3 regions of the Variovorax sp. H27-G14 genome follow, and region 2 is predicted to be linked to each of the others. Evidence: riboswitches for the same ligand, from Rfam matches in the RefSeq annotation. Region 2 holds a riboswitch; each other region holds the start of a gene.
The links. Region 2 has a riboswitch for glycine ahead of gcvT (glycine cleavage system aminomethyltransferase GcvT). Riboswitches for the same ligand answer to the same signal wherever they lie in the genome.

Region 1 (6,696 bases), on a different contig from region 2:
TGTCCTTGTCTTCGTCGGAGGTCGGGTTCTCGGGGTAGTCGGGGAGCTTGTAGCCCTTGCCCTGCAGTTCCTTGATGGCCGCCTTGAGCTGCGACACCGAGGCGCTGATGTTGGGCAGCTTGATGATGTTGGCGTCGGCCTGCAGCGTGAGCTTGCCGAGTTCGCTGAGGTTGTCGGGCACCTTCTGCGCGTCGCTCAGGCATTCGGGAAATTCACCCAGGATGCGGGCGGCCACGGAGATGTCGCTCGTGGTCACGTTGATGCCGGCCGGGTTGGTGAAGGCGCGGATGATGGGCAAAAACGCGTAGGTCGCCAGCAGGGGCGCCTCGTCGGTGAGGGTGTAGACGATGGTGGGTTGCTTCGAGCTCATGCGCTGGCTTCCGTAGATGCGGGTTGTCGGGGTGGCTGGAAAAGGTCTGGCGGGATCGCACCGCCGGAACGCGTCATTGTCGCCCGTCGGCGGCCGCTTCGGGCCGCCAGAGGCGAGATCACCCCCACGGGTGCTCTGTCAATGGGGTTTCAGGGGAGCTTCAGGGGGAGATCAGGAGAGCGGCAGCGTGATGGTGGCCGCGAGCGGCACGGCGTCGATGTGCTCCGCGCTGGCGACCACGAAGGCCCTTGGCGTGGCGCCTTTGCTCGGGTCGCCCAGTTCGCCCAGTTCACCTAATTCGCGCCACAGGCAGCGCACCGACCCCGCGTCCAGCGCGGCGGTCGGTTCGTCCAGCAGCACCAGCGGCCGGCTCGATGCGAGCGCCGCGGCCAGCCACACCTTGCGCCTGGAGCCGGTCGACAGCATGAACATCGACTTCTCCAGGTGCGGCACCAGCGAGAAGCCTTCCACCAGCGCCTGCCAGCGCGCGTCGTCGAAGCCCGCATCGCCTTCACGCAGCGCGGCGGTGCAGCCGCGCACCGTGGCCTGGTCGAATCGGTCGGTGGACGGGTCGACGAAGAAGACGTTGCGCCTGTAGGCCTCGGGCGACGTGGCCAGGCGCGTGCCCGCCACGGTCAACTGGCCGGTGGCGGGCAGCGCCCCCGCAATCACCTGCAGCAAGGCCGACTTGCCAGCGCCGGTGTCGCCGTACAGCAGCGTGACGCCGGGGCCGATGGAGGCGGTCCAGTTGGTTGCGATGGCCGGTTGGTCGGGGTACGCGAAGCCGAGCGCGTCGATCTGCAGGACGGAAGAGGAAGGGGCAGGGGCGGTGGAAGGGTTCATGGTTGGCGGCCGACTTTATCAAGCCGCTGCCGAAGAACGGCCACACGCAAATGCCGGTGCGTGGCTACCATTCGGCACCATGAAAAAGCTGCTTGTCGCCGGTCTCCTCGTGTCGCTGTTTGCCGGCCCTGTGCTCGCCGCTGCGGCTGCCCCCTCCGCGCAGGTGTTCGACCCCGTGGCCAAGCCCGAGTCGCTCGATGCGCAATGGCGTGAGCGCCTGTGCGCCTTGCTGCCGCAGCCGTGCAACGTGCAGCAGCTCGGCCTGTACCGGGCGCGCGGTGCCACGCCCGCGGACTACGTGGTGCTCTCGGCCGAGCCGCTGGCCATGGCGCGCGTCAAGCGCGGCGCGGAGCCCAAGGGCTGGCAGCTCGACCGGCTGAACGACTTCTCGGCCTACGTGGCGTCGCTCAAGAAGGAAGACAGCGAAGGCGCGCGCGACACCCGCCTGTCGCTCGCGCCCGCGCTCTATCCGCTGGCCGAAGGCCAGTGGGCCGTGGCCGTGCTGCACACCGTGTCGGAGATGTATTCGGGCGGCGGCGCCTCGTTCGACACCGCCGACTTCGTGCCGCTCGAAGGCGGCAAGCCGGCGCAGGAAGGGATTCCCTTCTCGTGCTTCAAGATGATCCGCGCCTGCTTCAGCGAGAAGGAATACAAAACCTCCAGGCACTGCCATGACGAAAGCAACGGCAGCCTGCGCATCGCCTACGGCGCTGCCGCAAAGCCCGGCGCGCCGTACGACTGGCAGTACACATGGCTGCAGAGCGAGTGGCCGCAGAACGAACCGCAGCGCGCCACCAGCACCACGCGCATCCGCTTCACCGCGAAGACCACCGAGCGCGCCGACTTCTGCGGCGGCCCGCAGTAAGCACCTAAGACTTCTCGCCTGCGTGTGCTTTTGGCACGCAATCTGCTTTGAGAAGTTCATCCAGGAGAAATGCCGGCTCGATGCTTCGAGTTAGTGCATTACCGAAGGCGACAGCCCGTAACGCTCAGGTCCCAAGACTGGATTTTTTCAACGCTGGAGAGCGCTGACCGGCACCGTCACTGGGGCCGAGGGCAGCCGCCGAAGGGGCAAGCCCTGTGCGATGTGCGCGCAGGGTGAATCTCTCAGGCAAAAGGACAGCAGGGGCACACCGCGCATGGCGCGCGGTGTGCCCTTGTTCGTTTCTGGAGCCGCTTCTTTCATGACTTGTTTTCTGCAACGCCCACCAACGCATGCGTGCCTGGGCGTTGCGCGTGTTCGCGTCCCTCTTTTTCAACCGGAGAACTGATCCATGCTGACGAAACGACAACTGAAAGCCATGTTCGCGGGCGCCCTGCTGGCCACGGCCGCTGCCGCTGCGCTCACCACCGCCACCACCGCTTTCGCCCAGGACGCAGGCAAGGTGCTGCGCATGGTGCCGCAGTCCGACCTGAAGATCCTCGACCCCATCTGGACCACCGCCTTCATTACGCGCAACCACGGCTACATGGTGTACGACACGCTCTTCGGCGTGGACGAGCAGGGCAAGGTGCATCCGCAGATGGTCGACAAGTACACCGCCAGCCCCGACGGCAAGACCTGGACCTTCACGCTGCGCAAGGGCCTGGCCTTTCATGACGGCAAGCCCGTCACCGCTGAAGACGTCATTGCCTCGCTCAAGCGCTGGGGCCAGCGCGACGGCCTGGGCCAGAAGATGTTCACCGCGCTCGACAAGACCGAGGCCGTCGATGCCAACACCTTCAAGCTGGTGTTCAAGGACACCTTCGGCATGGTCCTCGACGCGCTGAGCAAGCCGTCTTCCAACCCGCCGTTCATCATGCCGGCGCGCGTGGCCGCCACGCCGTCGGACAAGCAGATCGACGACGCCACCGGCTCCGGCCCCTACATCTTCAAGAAGGACGAATACCGCCCCGGCGAGAAGATCGTCTACCTGAAGAACACCAAGTACGTGCCGCGCACCGAGGCCCCTTCGGGCACCGCCGGCGGCAAGAACGTGTACGTCGACCGCATGGAATGGATCATCCTGAAAGACGCGCAGACCCAGGCCAACGCCCTGGCCAACGGCGAGGTCGACATGATCGAGTGGGTGCCCTCCGAGCAGTACACCGCGCTGAAGAACAACCCCGCCATCACGCTCGACAGCCCGGTCGCCAAGGGCTCTTTCGCGCTGCACCTGAACCACCTGATTCCGCCGTTCGACAACCCGAAGATCGCGCAGGCCGCGTTCATGGCCATCAACCAGGAGGCGCTGATGCGCGCGCAACTGGTGCACAAGGAGCTGTACAACAGCTGCGCCTCCATCTACCCGTGCGGCTCGGCCTATGCCTCCGAAAAGACGGGCTACTTCACCGGCAAGCCGCAGTTCGAAAAAGCCAAGGCGCTGCTGAAGGAAGCCGGCTACGACGGCAAGCCCGTGGTGCTCATGTACCCGGCCGACTTTGCGGTGCTCAACAAGTTTCCGCCGGTGATGGCGCAGCTGCTCAAGCAGGCCGGCTTCAACGTCGACATGCAGTCGATGGACTGGCCCACGCTGGTCACGCGCCGTGCCAAGAAAGACCCGGTGGCCAACGGCGGCTGGAACCTGTTCATCACCGGCTGGGGCATTGCCGACAACATGAACCCGATGTTCTTCGCACCGCTCACCGGCAACGGCGAAAAGGGCTGGTTCGGCTGGGCCACCGACGACAAGCTGGAGCAGCTCAAGTCGCAGTTTCTGGCCACCGCAGACGAGCCGCAGCGCAAGGAGCTGGCCACGGCCATTCAGCAGCGCGTGTACGACACCGGCATCTATGCGCCCATCGGTGAATACAAGCCGCTCACGGCCTACCGCAAGGGCGTGGTGAGCGGCGTGGTGCGCTCGCCGGTCGGCGTGTTCTGGAACCTGAAGAAGAACTGAGCGAAGCGCTCACGGAACCCGCCCCATGCTGCTCTTTCTTGCACGCCGCATTCTGTCGACCGTGCCGGTGCTTGTCATCGTCGCGCTGATCGTGTTCCTGATGCTGCGGCTCGCGCCCGGCGACCCCGCCGCCGCCATCGTGGGCGACAGCGGCACCAGCGAAAACATTGCCAGGGTGCGCGAGCAGCTGGGGCTCAACCAGTCGCTGCCGGTGCAGTTCTTTCACTGGAGCACGCAACTGCTGCAGGGCAACCTGGGCGAGTCGTACTTCATGAAGAAGACGGTGGCCGAGCTGATCGGCCAGCGCATCGAGGCCACGGTGTCGCTGGCGGCGGTGACGCTGGTGGTCACCATCCTCATTGCGGTGCCGCTGGGCGTGATTGCCGCGTGGCGGCATGGCGGCTGGCTCGACCGGATGCTCATGGGCTTTTCGGTGATGGGATTTTCGATACCCGCGTTCGTGATCGGCTACGTGCTCATCTGGATCTTTGCGCTGCACCTGCAGTGGCTGCCGGTGCAGGGCTATGCACGGCTCAGCCAGGGGCCGTTGCCGTGGCTCAAGCATTTGATACTGCCGTCGATCACGCTGTCGGTGATCTACGTGGCGCTGATTGCGCGCGTCACCCGCGCGGCCGTGGCCGAGGCCATGACCGAGGACTACATCCGCACCGCGCGCGCCAAGGGCATTTCGGAAACGCGCCTGCTCATGCGCCATGCGCTGGCCAACGCGGCGATTCCCATCGTCACGGTGATCGGCATCGGCATTGCGCTACTCATCGGCGGGGTGGTGGTCACAGAAACGGTGTTCGCCATTCCGGGGCTCGGGCAGCTCACGGTCGACGCGGTGCTGTCGCGCGACTTTCCGCTGATTCAGGGCATCACGCTGTTCTTCTCCGTCATCTACGTGCTCATCAATCTGCTGATCGATGTGAGCTACCTGGTGTTCGACCCCCGCATCCGGTACTGAAGCCACCGCACCGCAACGAAGAAACACCCCATGACCGATTCCTCTCTTTCCCTTGCACCCGAAGGCGCCGTGGAGGCACTGCCGCCACCCCGACGCCGCTCGCTGCTCAAGCGCATTCTGGCCAACTGGTCGGTGCGCGCGGGTGGCAGCGTGCTGGTGCTGCTGGTGCTCATGTCGCTGGCCGCGCCGTGGCTGGGCACCATCGACCCGACCGCCATCGACCCCGCCAGCTCCAACATCCTGCCGGGCACGCGCGGCGAGTTCAACAGCCTGGCTGGCGACACCTTCGAGCACCTGTTCGTGATGGGCACCGACAGCCTGGGGCGCGACATCTGGAGCCGTACGCTGTACGGCGCGCGCGTGTCGCTCACCGTGGGCGTGGCGGTGGCGGCGCTGGCGATGGTTTTCGGCATGCTCGTGGGGCTGTTGGGCGGCTACTTCAGGCGCGTGGACAGCGTGCTCATGCGGCTGATGGACGGCGTCATGGCCATCCCCGGCATTCTGTTCGCCATCAGCCTGGTGGCGCTGTTCGGCGGCAAGCTGCTCACCGTGGTGGTGGCCATTGCGGTGCCCGAGATTCCGCGCGTGGCGCGGCTGGTGCGCTCGGTGGTGCTCACGGTGCGCGAAGAGCCCTATGTGGAGGCGGCCATTGCGCTGGACACGCCGACCTGGAAGATCCTCATGCGCCACATCCTGCCTAACGCGATTGCGCCGCTGATCATTCAGGCGACCTACGTGTGCGCGTCGGCCATTCTGGTGGAGGCCATCTTGTCGTTCCTGGGCGTGGGCCTGCCGGCGGACATGGCGACCTGGGGAAACATCATGGCCGAGGGCCGTGCGCAGTTCAACCAGTTCCCGCACAACGTGCTGTTCCCGGGCATCTTCCTGGCGCTCACGGTGCTGGCGGTGAACATTTTGGGCGACGGGCTGCGCGACACGCTCGACCCCAAGTTCAACAAGCGCGGAGGCTGAGCTGATGACCACCAACGCCACAACCGCCACCACCGCCACCCCCGTTCTTTCCGTTCGCGACCTCGCCATCGCATTGCCGCCCGGCGCCGACCGCACGCATGCGGTCGAGCACATTTCCTTCGACGTGCCACCCGGCAAGATCGTCTGCCTGCTCGGCGAATCGGGCTCGGGCAAGTCGGTCATCGCCAACGCGGTCATGGGCCTGCTGCCGCCGGGCCTGGTGCCCGTGCGCGGCAGCATCGAACTGCAGGGCGAGAACCTGCTGGCCGCGCCGCAAGGCCGCCTGCGCGCGCTGCGCGGCCCGTCGATGGCCATGGTGTTCCAGGAGCCGATGACCGCGCTCAACCCGGTGATGACCTGCGGCGCGCAGGTCGACGAAATGCTCGCGCAGCATGTGCGCATGGGCGCGGCCGAGCGGCGCCAGAAGATCCTGGCGATCATGGCACGCGTGCGGCTGCCCGAGCCCGAGCGCATCTACGCGTCGTACCCGCACCAGCTCTCGGGCGGCCAGCGCCAGCGCATCGTGATCGCGATGGCGCTCATCCTGAAGCCCGCGCTGCTGATCTGCGACGAGCCGACCACCGCGCTCGACGTGACCACGCAGGCCGAGATCCTCAAGCTCATCCTGGAGCTGCAGACCGAGAACGGCACGGCCGTGCTGTTCA
Region 2 (6,696 bases):
TCGCTGTTGGCGAGCGAGGGGTCGGCGCGCAGCGCTTCGTTCACTTCGACAACTTCGCCCGACACGGGCATGAACACGTCGGCGGCGGCCTTGACCGATTCGACGACGCCGGCAACTTCGCCTTGCGCAAAGCTCTTGCCCACTTCAGGCAGGTCGACGAACACCACGTCGCCCAGCGCGTCCTGCGCATGCACGGTGATGCCGACAGTGGCCGCGCCGCCTTCGGCCAACACCCATTCGTGGTCCTTGGTGTACTTGATGCTCATGGAAAACTCCTCGTGGAAAAAATGTTTCGGGGTGCAGAGCCTAACGGGGCTCGGTGTCCTTCAACCGCGGTAGTAGCGGGTGGGAACGAAAGGCATGGTGGACACTTCCATTGGCACCGGCTTGCCGCGCACGATGGCCTGCACGCGCGTGCCCGGCTCCGAGAAAGCGGTGGCCACATAGGCCATGGCGATGCAGCGCTCGGCCGTGGGGCCGAGCAGGCCGCTGGTGACGATGCCGATGTCTTGGCCTTCGAAGGACTGCAGCACGCTGCCTTCGCGCACCGGAATGCGCTCCAGTGCCACCAGGCCCACGCGCTTGCGCTTGAGCGTGTCGTGGTCGGTGTGACCGGCGGCGAGCGCAGTGGCGGCGGTGAGCTGCGCCAGTATTTTTGCCGCGCCCGGAAAGCCGCCTTCGCGCGCGCCGCCCGTGCGGCGCACCTTCTGCATCGCCCAGTTCAGTGAGGCTTCGACCGGCGTGGTGGAGGTGTCGATGTCGTTGCCGTACAGGCACAGGCCGGCTTCCAGGCGCAGCGAGTTGCGCGCGCCCAGGCCCACGGGCTTGACTTCGGGCTGGGCCAGCAGCAGGCGGGCGAGGGCGTCGGCGTCCTGGGCGGCCACGGAGATCTCGAAGCCGTCTTCGCCGGTGTAGCCGCTGCGGGTGACGAAGGATGCAATGCCGCCTATCTTCACCGCACCGCCGGTCATGAACACGAAGCGCTCGATGCCGGGGGACAGGCGCGCCAGCGTGGCGGCGGCTTGCGGGCCCTGCAGTGCGAGCAGGGCGTGGTCGGGCAGGGGCTGCACCGCGCAGCGCGCACCGATCTTCTGCTGAATGTGCGCGATGTCGGCCACCTTGCAGGCGCCGTTGACGATCACGAAGAGCGAGCCGTTGCCTTCGTTGAAGAACATCAGGTCGTCGAGGATGCCGCCTTCGTCGTTCAGCAGCAGGCCGTAGCGCTGTTTGCCGACGGGCAGGTCGATGACGTCGACGGGCATCAGGGTTTCGAAGGCGGCGGCGGCGTCGGGGCCCGTCAGGCGCAGTTGGCCCATGTGGGAGATGTCGAACAGGCCGGCCGCGTCGCGTGTGTGTTTGTGTTCGGCCATGAGGCCGGCGGGGTACTGCACGGGCATCGAGTAGCCGGCGAAGGGCACCATGCGGGCGCCGAGCTCCAGGTGGAGGTCGTGCAGGGGCGTCTTGAGGAGGGTGTCGGAAGCAGATGCGCAAGAGGCCATGGGGCACTCCAAAGGGGCAGACGAAATCCATGACGCAAGCCATGGGCCACCCCTGCTGTCCGCTTTACCTGAGAGATTCGCCCCACGATCGGGGTTTGCTCCTTCGGTGGGCTGTTGTCTGGCAACGGCCTCTCTCCAGCAAGGAAACGCCGGTGTTCACCGGCGTCTTGTCAGTCCTTTTGCCTGAGCGTTCGGGGAATCCCTGCGCCTTCGGCGGCCCCGTCACGCGGGGCTCTCTCCTGACCCGGGCGAGTGTAGTGGATCGGGGCTGGGTTGCGGTTGCTCAGGGATTCAAGGATTCAGGGCGCGTGCACAGGCCGCCGGGTACTCCCCTCCGCGAATGTCCCCCGGGCTTCGCCCTCCTCCTTTATTTCGCTGCGGGGAGTACCCGACGCCCTGTGCACCAGGGCACGCTGCTGGTGTTCCGCCGATCAACCCCGGCTCTGAAAACGCTCACGTCGATGGGGTGCCTTGCGCAGCGAAATAAAGGGGGAGGCCGCAGGCCGGAGGACATTCGCGGAGCAAGGCACCCCGTCGGCGTGAGCGTCGCCCTGAACAGAACATCGACGAACTTCAACCGTTCAATGAACAACCTCAGCCGGCGGCAACAACCGATCGATACGCTCGCGCAACGATTCGGCCCGCTCCGGCCCCGCGCTTTTCTCGACCTCCGACAGCATCAGCGCCGCAATGGTCAGCATGGCCTCGCGGTCGCGCGCCTCGCGCAGGGCGTCGCGCATCTGCAGCGCAAATTTTGGGTCGCGGCGCACGAACATGCGCTCGCACATGTCGAACAGGAACATGCGCGTGGTGGCCAGCGAACGCTTGCCGTCGAAGGTGTCGGCCGACATGCTGACCTGGATCGGCTCGGCCACAGCAGCTACAGCGGCCGCCGCAGCCTGCGCCACCTGTGCGGCTGCCGATGCTGCAACAGCCGCCGCATGCGGGTCGTGAAGGTAACCCCGCTGCACCAGCGCCAGCAGCACCTGCTCGGCCTCACCCCGCGTGGTGAACAACGGACTGAAGTCCGTCAGCGAACGCCGGCCATCGGCCATCAGCAGCAACGCACGCTCGCGCTGGCTCAGCGTGCGCTGGTCGCCCTGGAGTTCGTCGCGCGCCTTGTCGGTCTTGGTGGGGAGCATGGCAGCCACAGCTTTCTGGGATCGGGGGCTGAAGCATCGTTGCATGCGGTGACATCTTCATGAACCGTTTGGTTTAAGTGGTCAGGCTCGCATTCACGCCATGTTTCAGGCGGTGGCAGCTTCCTCCTCAACCGGCACCATCGGCACCACCGGCACCGTCCGGTTGCGCAACCGCAGCGCCAGCCCCGTCGCCACGCACAGCACGCACAACACCGTCGTCAGCGTGACCCCCAGCCCGCGTGCGTCCGACAGCATGCCGAACAGCGGTGACACCAGCCCGCCCACGGAGAGCGCCAGCCCCAGCGTGATTCCGCTGGCCGTGGCCGGGTTGCGCGGCAGGTAGTCCTGCGCCAGCGTTACCTGCGCCGCGAAAGGCAGAAACATGCACATGCCCAACAGCGCAGTACAGGCCAGCGCCCAGGCCGCGTTCGGCGCCAGCACCAGGCCCGCCATGGCCGGCAACGCGAACAGGTAGCCCGCGCGGATGGTGCCCATGCGGCCGATGCGGTCGCCAAGCCAGCCGCCCAGCAGCGTGCCCACGGCACCGAACGCGGTGAAGGCGGTGAGCGCCGCCGCACCCTGAAACGCGGTGCCGTGCAGGTCGCGGGTGATGCGCAACGAGAGCATCGACAGCACCGTGACATACGGAATCGACCAGCCCACGATGGTCGCCACCAGCACGCCGAAGGCACGCCAGTCGTTATGCGGCTTCAGCAGATGACTGGCGGCCTGGCGTGCAGCTGCGGCCGCTGCAACCGAGGCACGCTGGCCCCCCGCGTTCGCCACCACCCACACCACGCCCATGGCCAGCGCGGGCAGCCCCAGCAGGTAGCTGCGCGACAGGCTGCCGCCGCCGACCACCGTGGCCGCCAGCACCGGCGCGAACGAAGCGCCGATGGTGCCGCCCACCGAGAACACGCTCATTGCCTTCTGCGAAGCACCGCCGGCAGCGCGCGCGGCCACCGTGGCCGGCGGGTGGTACGCCGCAATGCCCAGGCCGCACAGCGCAATGGCGATCCAGGTCAGCAGGTAGCTCTGGCTGACGCCCGCCAGCACCACGCCCAGTGCCGCCACCAGAAAACCGGTGGGCACCAGCCAGCTGCGTGGATGGCGGTCGGCATACAGGCCGAACAGCGGCTGCACCACGCTCGACAGGCCGGTGGCCGCCAGCATCAGCCCGGCCGCGGCCGTGTAGCTGTAGCCGCGCTCCAGCACCATGAAGGGCAGCAGCGCGGGCACCAGGCCCTGGTAAAGGTCGTTGACGGCATGGGTGCCGGTGAGCAGCCCGAGTCGGCGCTTGTTCATGAGGGTCGCTTCTTTCGTTTCCTGGTGAAAAAAGCATCGTAGGAAGCCGTGCGAAGATGTTCTCTCTACGAATTGGCATTCATCGTCGAGAAATGGACAAAGCAATCAACCTGCGCCCCGAAGAAGGCGAGTCGACCCCGCGCGCCGTCGCGGTGCTGGCGACCGACCCCGCGGGGGACGCCTTCATTCCGCCGCACACGCACCGTCGCGGGCAGCTGATTCACGCCATCTCCGGCGTGATGCTCGTGAGCGCGGCGGCCGGAAGCTGGGTGGTGCCGACCGGGCGCGGCGTGTGGGTGCCCGGCGGCATGGAGCATCAGATTCGCATGGCGGGCGAGGTGCGCATGCGCACCGTGTTCGTCGAGCCCGGCATGCGCGCGGACCTGGGCAGCCAATGCCGCGTGATTCATGTGGGCGAGCTGCTGCGCGCGCTCATCGTCACGGCGGTGGCGCTGCCGCTGGACTACGCACCGGGCGGGCGCGACGAACGTGTGATGGAGCTGATGCTCGACGAGATCGAGGCCGCGCCTGCTCTGTCGCTGCATGTGCCCATGCCGCGCCATGCGCGCCTGGCGGCGCTGTGCGAAGAACTGGTGCGCGACCCCTCGCTGCCCGCCTCGCTCGACGCCTGGGCGCTGCGCCTGCACATGAACAGCCGCACGCTCGCGCGCCTGTTTCAGCGCGAGACGGGCATGAACTTCGGGGCGTGGTGCCGGCAGGCACGGCTGCTGTTGAGCCTGCCCAAGCTGGCCGCCGGCGCGTCGGTTCTGGACGTGGCGCTGTCGCACGGCTACGAGAGCCCGAGCGCCTTCACCGCCATGTTCCGGCGCACGCTGGGCGTGCCGCCCAGCGTGTACCTGCGCCGTTGATTGCTACTTGGCGTAGACCAGGTCGCGCAGTGCCAGCGACACCCACGGCACATAGGTGATCACCATCAGGCACGCCAGGATCACCAGCACGAAAGGCACAAGGTGCCGCACGATGCGGTCCAGCGATATTCGCGCCACCGTGCAGGCCGCGAACAGGTTCACACCGAAGGGCGGCGTGATCATGCCCAGCGCCAGGTTCACCACCATGATCAGCCCGAAGTGCACCGGGTCGATGCCGAAGTGCACCGCCACCGGCGCCAGAATCGGCGCCAGCACGATGATGGCCGCGCTGGTCTCGATGAACATGCCAATCACGAACAGCGCCGCGTTCACGCCCAGCAGGAACATGGCCGGAGACTTCAGCACCTCCTGCAGCCAGTGGCCAATGGCGTCGGGCACGCCCGCGCGGGTGATCAGAAACGCGAACAGCCCCGCGTTGGCAATGATGAACATGATCACCGCCGACGACATCACCGACTTGCGCAAGATCACGTACAGGTCGGTCAGCTTGATCTCGCGGTAGATCACCACGCCCACCACCAGCGCGTAGAACACCGCCACGGCCGAGGCCTCGGTCGGCGTGAAGATGCCGCCGTAGATGCCGCCCAGAATGATCACCGGCATCAGCAGCGCCCAGCCGGCCTGCCACAGCGCACGGCCGAAGGGCATGCGGCCTTCGCCGTCGGTCTTGCCCCAGCCCTTCCACTTGCAGTAGGCCCACACGAAGAACATGAGCGCCAGGCTGATCAGAATGCCGGGGCCGAAGCCCGCGATGAACAGCTCGCCAATGGACACCTCGGCGCTCACGCCGTAAAGAATCAAGGGAATCGACGGCGGAATGATCACGCCCAGCTCCGCGCTGGTGGCCTGCAGGGCCGCCGCGTAAGACGCGGGGTAGCCGTGCTTGATGAGCGCCGGAATCAGGATGGCGCCAATCGCAAAGGTGGTGGCCACCGACGAGCCCGACACCGCCGCAAAGATCATGCAGGTGAGCACGCAGGTCATGGGCAGGCCGCCCTGCACGCCGCCCACGATGCTCTTGGCAAACTCCACCAGCCGGCGCGAGATGCCGCCGGTTTCCATCAGGTTGCCCGCCAGAATGAAGAACGGAATGGCCGCCAGCGGAAACTTGTTGATCGAGTTGAACATCTCCTTCACGGAGATGAGCATGTTGGCGTTGGTGACCTGAATGCCCACGATCGACGAGAGCCCGATGGACACCGCCACGGAAATCGACAGTGCAAAGCACAGCACCATCGTTGCAACCATCACGACACTCATTGCGCGGTCTCCAGTTCGAGCCGCTTGGGGTCGAGAAAATTACCAACGATGCCGAACAGGCAAAACACCGAACCCACCGGCAGCGCCAGGTAGGCCCACACCATCGACAGGCTTTCAAGCCCGGCCATCGACTGCACGCGCCCGCGCATGGCGTAGTCCCAGCCCCACCACAGAATGACGAGCATCAGCGCCAACGCCGCCAGGCTCACCACCGCGTCGAGCACGCGGCGCATGCGCGGCGGGCTCCAGCGGTAGAGCACGTCCACGCTGACCATCGCGCCCTGGCGAAACGCCATCGGAATGCCCATGAAGACCATCCAGATGAGGCTCACGCGAATCAAAATCTCACTCCATTCGGCCGGTTGCTCCAGCACGAAACGGGTGACGATCTGGAACACGCCCAGCGCCGACGCCACGACCAGCATCGCGCAGGCCATCAGCATCGAGAAGCCGGTGGTCCAGCGCTCGATGCCCAGGAACTTGTCTTTCACTTGTAGTCGCGGATCTTGTCGAGATTGGCCTTGCCGAAGTCCTTCTCGAACTGGGCATTGACCGGCGCTAGCGCGGCAACGAACTTGGCCTTGTCGACGTTGTCGATCA
Region 3 (6,696 bases), on a different contig from region 2:
ATCCGACAATCACCTTTGCATGCGGGAAAAACTTACTCCATATCTCCAGCGATCCGCCGTTCTGAATACCAATTTCCAGGAGCCGAGTTGGTCCGTCCCTGTAGGGCGAAAAAAATCGATCATATTCAACAAGATAGCTTGACCATTTATCCGAAACTTTTCCTTGGTGCTGTGCATACAGCTCAATAAGCGTTTTTTTGATCATTTATTACCTAGCGCCTATCTTCTTCGTGGGCCGAATTTCACCATTAGCCCGCCGCCTCATCAATCGAACACTTCAGCGGTAGCCAACGTTGCCCCGCCAGCATCCTTGTCAGACAGTTTGAATTCGCCGTCTAAATTTGGCCAATCGATAGCCAACTGGGAATCATCCCATTTGATGCATCGCTCGAATTGCGGAGCGTAGTAGTCGGTCGTTTTATAAAGAAAATCTGCCGTTTCACTGACAACAAGAAAGGCATGCGCAAAACCGGCAGGCACCCATAGCTGCTTGCGATTTTCCTCATCGAGTTGAACGCCAACCCATTTCCCAAATGTCGCGGAGGATTTTCGAATATCAACCGCCACGTCGAAAACAGCGCCACTGACTACTCGAACCAATTTTCCTTGCGGCTGCTTGATCTGGTAATGCAGCCCCCGCAGGACGCCTTTTGTCGATCGCGAGTGATTGTCTTGAACAAAGTCGACGCGACTGCCCACTGCGTCATTGAAAGCACTCTGATTGAAACTTTCCATGAAGAAACCGCGAGCATCGCCGAACACTTTAGGTTCGATGACAAGCACATCCGGAATAGCGGTAGGCGTTATTTTCATGAATGAATCTCTTCGGTCAAAAGGCGAGCAAGGTACTTACCATAGCCATTCTTTTGCAGCGGCGCGGCCAATTTTGCCAATTGCTCGCGATCAATAAAACCATTGCGCCATGCAATTTCTTCCGGGCATGCAATCTTCAGCCCTTGCCGGTGCTCCAAAGTCGCAATGAATTGCCCAGCCTCCAGCAGGCTTTCGTGCGTGCCCGTGTCCAGCCACGCATACCCGCGCTGCATGATCTGCACATTCAGCTTGCCTGCGTCCAGGTACGCCTGATTGACCGCGGTAATTTCCAGTTCGCCGCGTGCGCTGGGCTTCACGGCTTTGGCGATCTCGACGACGTCGTTGTCATAGAAATACAACCCCGTCACCGCATAGCTGCTCTTCGGTTGCACCGGCTTCTCTTCGATGCTGCTCGCCTTGCCCTGCGCATCGAACGCCACCACGCCGTAGCGCTCGGGGTCGTGCACGTGGTACGCGAACACGGTTGCGCCGGAGTCCTGCGCATCGGCGCCGCCGAGCAGGTGCGCGAGGTCATGGCCGTAGAAGATGTTGTCCCCCAACACCAGCGCACTCGGCGAATTGCCCACGAATTTCTCGCCGATGATGAACGCCTGCGCCAGGCCATCAGGGCTCGGCTGCACCGCGTACTCCAGGTTGATGCCCCACTGGCTTCCGTCGCCCAGCAGTTGCTGAAAGCGCGGCGTGTCCTGCGGCGTGCTGATGATCAAGATGTCGCGCATGCCGCCCAGCATCAGCGTGCTGAGGGGGTAATAGATCATCGGCTTGTCGTACACCGGCAGCAGTTGCTTGCTCATTGCCAGGGTGGCCGGGTGCAGCCGGGTGCCGGAGCCGCCGGCCAGGATGATGCCCTTGCGTTGCGTCGTCGTGGTCATGTCGTTGTTCTCTTTTTTTGAATTCAGAGCGTCTCGCGCAGCATGCGCGCAACGCCTTCCTGCCAAGGCGGCAGGCGCAAACCGAAGGTCGACTGCAGCTTCGAAGTGTCCAGCCGCGAGTTGTGCGGCCGCTTGGCCGGCGTCGGGAAGGCGCTGGTCGGCACGGCCTCCACGGCGTCGGGGCCGGCCTTGAGTTCAACGCCGGCCTTTTGCGCCATGTCGAGCACGAAGCGCGCGTAGCCGCACCAGGTGGTTTCGCCGCCGGCAATCACGTGGTACAGACCCGACTTGGCCGGGTCCTGCAGCGTGGCGCGAATGGCGTGCGCCGTGATGTCGGCCAGCAGCTCCGCACCGGTCGGCGCGCCGAACTGGTCGTCGATGACGGTGAGCTTGTCGCGCTCCTTGGCCAGCCGCAGCATGGTCTTGGCGAAGTTGCCGCCGCGCGCCGCGTACACCCAGCTGGTGCGAAAGATCAGGTGCCTTGCGCAGTGCTGTGCCACCAACTGCTCGCCCTCGAGCTTGGTCTGGCCGTACACGCTGAGCGGGCCGGTGGCGTCGTCTTCTTTCCAGGGCCGGGTGCCGCTGCCGTCGAAGACGTAGTCGCTCGAGTAATGCACCATGAGCGCGCCGATCTGCTGCGCCGCCTGCGCCACCACGCCAGGCGACGTGGCGTTGAGCTTGCGGGCGAAGTCGGGCTCGCTCTCGGCCTTGTCGACGGCGGTGTGCGCCGCGGCATTGACGATGACGTCGGGGCGCACTTTCAGCACCGTTTCGGCCAGTTGCTCGGGACGGCTGAAGTCGGCGTGCAGGTCGGTGCTGTCGAAATCGAGCGCCACCACTTCACCCAGCGGCGCCAGACTGCGCTGCAGCTCCCAGCCGACCTGCCCGCCCTTGCCCAGCAGCAGCAACTTCATGCGGCGGCCTTTGCCGATGCGGCAGGTGCGGCAGGTGCGGCAGGTGCGGCAGGTGCGGCGTCGTACTGCTTCTCGACCCATTCGCGGTAGGCGCCGCTTTGCACGTTGCGCACCCATTCGCTGTTCGCGAGGTACCACTCCACGGTCTTGCGGATGCCGGTGTCGAAAGTTTCTGCGGGCTTCCAGCCGAGCTCTGCTTCGAGCTTGCGTGCATCGATGGCGTAGCGGCGGTCGTGGCCGGGGCGGTCGGTGACGTAGGTGATCTGCGCTTTGTACGGCTGGCCGCCGGCCTTGGGGCTGAGCTCGTCGAGCAGCGCGCACACGGTGTTGACGATCTCGATGTTGGGCTTCTCGTTCCAGCCGCCCACGTTGTAGGTCTCGCCGAGGCGGCCGGCTTCGAGCACGCGGCGAATGGCGCTGCAGTGGTCTTTCACGTAGAGCCAGTCGCGCACCTGCATGCCGTCGCCGTACACGGGCAGCGGCTTGCCGGCCAGGGCGTTGACGATCATCAGCGGGATCAGCTTCTCGGGGAAGTGAAACGGGCCGTAGTTGTTGGAGCAGTTGGTGGTGACCACCGGCAGGCCGTAGGTGTGGTGCCAGGCGCGCACCAGGTGGTCGCTGGCGGCCTTGCTGGCCGAGTACGGGCTGTTGGGCTCGTACTTGTGCTCTTCGGTGAAGGCGGGGTCGGTCTTGGAGAGCGAGCCGTACACCTCGTCGGTGGACACGTGCAGAAAGCGGAAGGCGGTTTTGTCGTCGGCCGGCAGCGCGCTCCAGAAGCCGCGCACGGCTTCGAGCAGGCGGAAGGTGCCGAGCACGTTGGTCTGTACGAAGTCTTCGGGGCCGTGAATGGAGCGGTCCACATGCGACTCGGCGGCAAAGTTGACCACGGCGCGCGGCTTGTGCTCGGCCAGCAAGCGCTCGACGAGGGCGCTGTCGCCGATGTCGCCCTGCACGAAGATGTGTTTCGGGTTGCCCTTGAGCGAGGCGAGCGTCTCGAGGTTGCCTGCGTAGGTCAGCTTGTCGAGGTTGACTACGGGCTCGTCGCTGTTCGCGATCCAGTCGAGTACGAAATTGGCGCCAATGAAGCCAGCGCCGCCGGTAACCAAGATCATGGGGTCCCCTGAATGTATGTTCGAAGTCATCGCCCTGCGGCAATGAAAGTAGCGCGCGATTATCCCATTGGGCTTATAGAGAGAAACACAAGACGCTACCGCTCTCTTCACTCGGTGTTTACAATCGGCCACACTGCAGGAGAGCGGGCCACCTGGTGGCCCTACCGAAGGCGCAAACTCCCATGAACGCTCAGGTCGGCCTGACGAGATCTCGAAGATTTCGGCAAGGGGTCAGTACTGCACTACATCAAACGCCGTCTGGAGAGCCATCTCACCCCCTCACGGGTGGTCGAGATGCACCGAAGGAGCAAACCCGCTGCGGGCGCAGGGGGTGAATCTCTCAGGTACCGAGGACAGGGGGAGCGGCAACTTGGACTTCGGTCGTCCGGTTGCCTGCTATTGATTCAATAGCACACCACGCCCGTCGTTCAAGCGCTGCAACCTCAAAGGTACTTGAAATGCGCGTGATTGTTCTTGGCGCCGGCCTGCTCGGCGTGACCTCGGCTTACTACCTCCAGCAACTCGGCCACGACGTGACCGTGATCGACCGGCAGGCCACCCCGGCCGCCGAAACCAGCTTCGCCAACGGCGGGCAAATTTCCGTGAGCCATGCCGAACCCTGGGCCAACCCCAGCGCGCCGCTCAAGGTGTTGCAATGGCTGGGCAAGGAAGACGCGCCGCTGCTGTTTCGCATTCGCGCCGACATGCGCCAGTGGCTCTGGGGCCTGCAGTTTCTGCGCGAATGCACCCCGGCGCGCACACGGCACAACATCGAGCAGATCGTGCGTCTGGGTACATACAGCCGCGAGATGTTGCAACAGTTGCGCCGCGACACGCACATTGCGTACGACCAGCGCGCCCAGGGCATCCTTCACTTCTATACGACGCAAAAGGAGTTCGACGGCGCCCTCGCCCCCGCCGAGCAGATGCGCGCGCTGGGCTGCGAGCGGCAGGTCATCTCGGCCGACGAGGCGGTGAAGATCGAGCCCGCGCTGGCCCACATCCGCCCCAAGCTGGCCGGCGCCACCTACACGGCGGAAGACGAATCGGGCGACGCCAATCTGTTTGCGCGCGAACTCTCCAACCTGGCCGCCGCGGCCGGCGTGAAGTTTCTGATGAGCCACACCATCACCGCGCTGCGCGAAGCCGGCGGCAAGATCGACCACGTGGAGGCCACCGACAACGAAGGCCGCTTCCAGCGCATCCGCGGCGACGCCTTCGTGATGGCGATGGGCTCGCTGAGCCCGCTGCTGGCCGCGCCGCTGGGCATTCGTTTGCCGATCTACCCGGCCAAGGGCTACTCGGTGACGCTGCCTGTAAAGGACGCCAGCAAGGCCCACCAGGTCTCGCTGACCGACGACGAGTTCAAGCTCGTGTTCTCGCGCTACACGTCGCCGGGCGTTGACGGGGGCGACCGGCTGCGCATTGCCGGCACGGCCGAGCTCAACGGCTACGACCGCGACCTGAACCCGGTGCGCTGCGAAGCCATCGTGCGCCGAGTCGAAGAGCTGTTCCCCGGCGCCGGCGACACCACGCAGGCCCAGTTCTGGACCGGCCTGCGCCCCGCCACGCCAAGCAACGTGCCGCTGATCGGCAAGACCAAGCTGGCGAACCTGTTCCTCAACACCGGTCACGGCACGCTGGGCTGGACGCACGCCTGCGGCTCGGGCAAGTCGATTGCGCGCATCGTGAGCGGGCTGGCGCCCGAGCTGGACTTCGCGTTCACCGGCATGCCGGCGGGCCAGCCGCGCGTGCTGCAGCCGGCCTGACCGGGGCTGTATTGCTCAGTCCTTGCTGGTGAACACCGTCAGCACACCCGTATAGCCATACAGGTGATGCCGGGCAATTTCGCCGGCAGCGAAGAACCCGACCAGGGGCACGTCGCCCAGCGCGTGCCGCACGATCTGCAGCTCCGCGCCCGGCGCGCCGAAGTGCGGGCCACCGCGGCCGGAGCAGCTCACATACACCGCGCCCGCAATGCGCCGCGCGGGGTGCGGCGCGGCCTCGGCCTCGCCCGCCGCCACGGCGCGCGCGGTGGCCAGGGTCTGCTCTTCGGGCTCCAGCTCTTCTCTGATTTCGGCGCAGATGCGCATCAGGTCGGCGCGTGCGGCCTGCGCGTTGCGCCGGCAGAAGGTCAGGCGCATGCCGGCCTCGGCCACGTCGGCAATGGCGATGCCGCGCCGTGTGGGGTCCAGCCCGATGATGTGGCGCACCAGCACGTCGGCGCCCAGGTCGCCGGTGCGGCGAATGCCGTCACTGCCCGCGTCGGCCAGGCCGACCAGCGTGTTGCGCACCGCGTCGATGGCCTCCTGCGGCCGCTCCAGCGACACCTGCAGGTCGGCCAGCAGCACGTCGAGCGCCGGCTCGCCGTCGAGCTTGAGCAGCAGGTTGCCGTCGGCCTCGGTGATCTCGCGCTCGCGCACCGCGCCCGAGCGCAGCGGCTGGCAGCCCTGCGTGACGCGCGACACCAGCCGCACGCCCTCGCCGAACACCACGCCCGACAGGCCGCCCGAAAACACGCCGCCCGCCGCGCCCTGCCCGCGGATGTTGCCGTTGCCGCCCACGGCAAATTGCAACGCGCTGCCGCGGCCCGAGGTCAGGCCGCCGAACAGGTAGCCGGTGTCGGTGCGCCCGGCCATCTCGCTTATCAGCTCGGTCAGGTCGGGTGTGGCGGGGTCGGCATGCACCAGCGCCGTGTGCGCCTCGAAGCCGCTCATCTCTGAGTTGCCCAGCGGCGCCACGCCCGAGAACACGCGGTACTGGTCGCTGGGCAGCGCGCACAGCATCAGGCTGATGCCGGGCTCGTCGAAGTACTCGGCGTTGTTGGCCGACACGCCGATGCCCACGGTGCCCGACCAGTCGGTCACTTCGGGCAGCTCGCCGCTCAGGTGGTCGAGGATGTCCTGCGCGTCGCTGGCGTAGTGGTCGGTGATGTAGAGCAGGCCGAGCGTGGGTGCCGACGCG

Region 1: it holds a riboswitch for glycine, as region 2 does, so the genes downstream of both, VLK31_RS02480 (ABC transporter substrate-binding protein) here and gcvT (glycine cleavage system aminomethyltransferase GcvT) in region 2, are expected to answer to the same signal.
Region 3: it holds a riboswitch for glycine, as region 2 does, so the genes downstream of both, VLK31_RS23915 (D-amino acid dehydrogenase) here and gcvT (glycine cleavage system aminomethyltransferase GcvT) in region 2, are expected to answer to the same signal.

Annotation. Positions count from the first base shown of each region.
Region 1 is NZ_JAYLVN010000001.1:525,071-531,766, reverse strand. It holds gene VLK31_RS02495 (NADP-dependent isocitrate dehydrogenase) at 1-370, opposite strand, end outside; gene VLK31_RS02490 (ATP-binding cassette domain-containing protein) at 542-1,213, opposite strand; gene VLK31_RS02485 (hypothetical protein) at 1,293-2,078, shown strand; glycine riboswitch at 2,222-2,346, shown strand; gene VLK31_RS02480 (ABC transporter substrate-binding protein) at 2,488-4,092, shown strand; gene VLK31_RS02475 (ABC transporter permease) at 4,118-5,059, shown strand; gene VLK31_RS02470 (ABC transporter permease) at 5,090-6,031, shown strand; gene VLK31_RS02465 (dipeptide ABC transporter ATP-binding protein) at 6,036-6,696, shown strand, end outside.
Region 2 is NZ_JAYLVN010000009.1:74,013-80,708, reverse strand. It holds gene gcvH (glycine cleavage system protein GcvH) at 1-266, opposite strand, end outside; gene gcvT (glycine cleavage system aminomethyltransferase GcvT) at 327-1,499, opposite strand; glycine riboswitch at 1,545-1,648, opposite strand; glycine riboswitch at 1,661-1,751, opposite strand; gene VLK31_RS20955 (hypothetical protein) at 2,081-2,641, opposite strand; gene VLK31_RS20950 (MFS transporter) at 2,747-3,946, opposite strand; gene VLK31_RS20945 (AraC family transcriptional regulator) at 4,039-4,815, shown strand; gene VLK31_RS20940 (TRAP transporter large permease) at 4,819-6,096, opposite strand; gene VLK31_RS20935 (TRAP transporter small permease) at 6,093-6,587, opposite strand; gene VLK31_RS20930 (TRAP transporter substrate-binding protein) at 6,584-6,696, opposite strand, start outside.
Region 3 is NZ_JAYLVN010000012.1:6,181-12,876, forward strand. It holds gene rfbC (dTDP-4-dehydrorhamnose 3,5-epimerase) at 265-813, opposite strand; gene rfbA (glucose-1-phosphate thymidylyltransferase RfbA) at 810-1,706, opposite strand; gene rfbD (dTDP-4-dehydrorhamnose reductase) at 1,730-2,620, opposite strand; gene rfbB (dTDP-glucose 4,6-dehydratase) at 2,617-3,732, opposite strand; glycine riboswitch at 3,859-3,945, shown strand; glycine riboswitch at 3,981-4,099, shown strand; gene VLK31_RS23915 (D-amino acid dehydrogenase) at 4,191-5,501, shown strand; gene VLK31_RS23920 (FIST C-terminal domain-containing protein) at 5,517-6,696, opposite strand, start outside.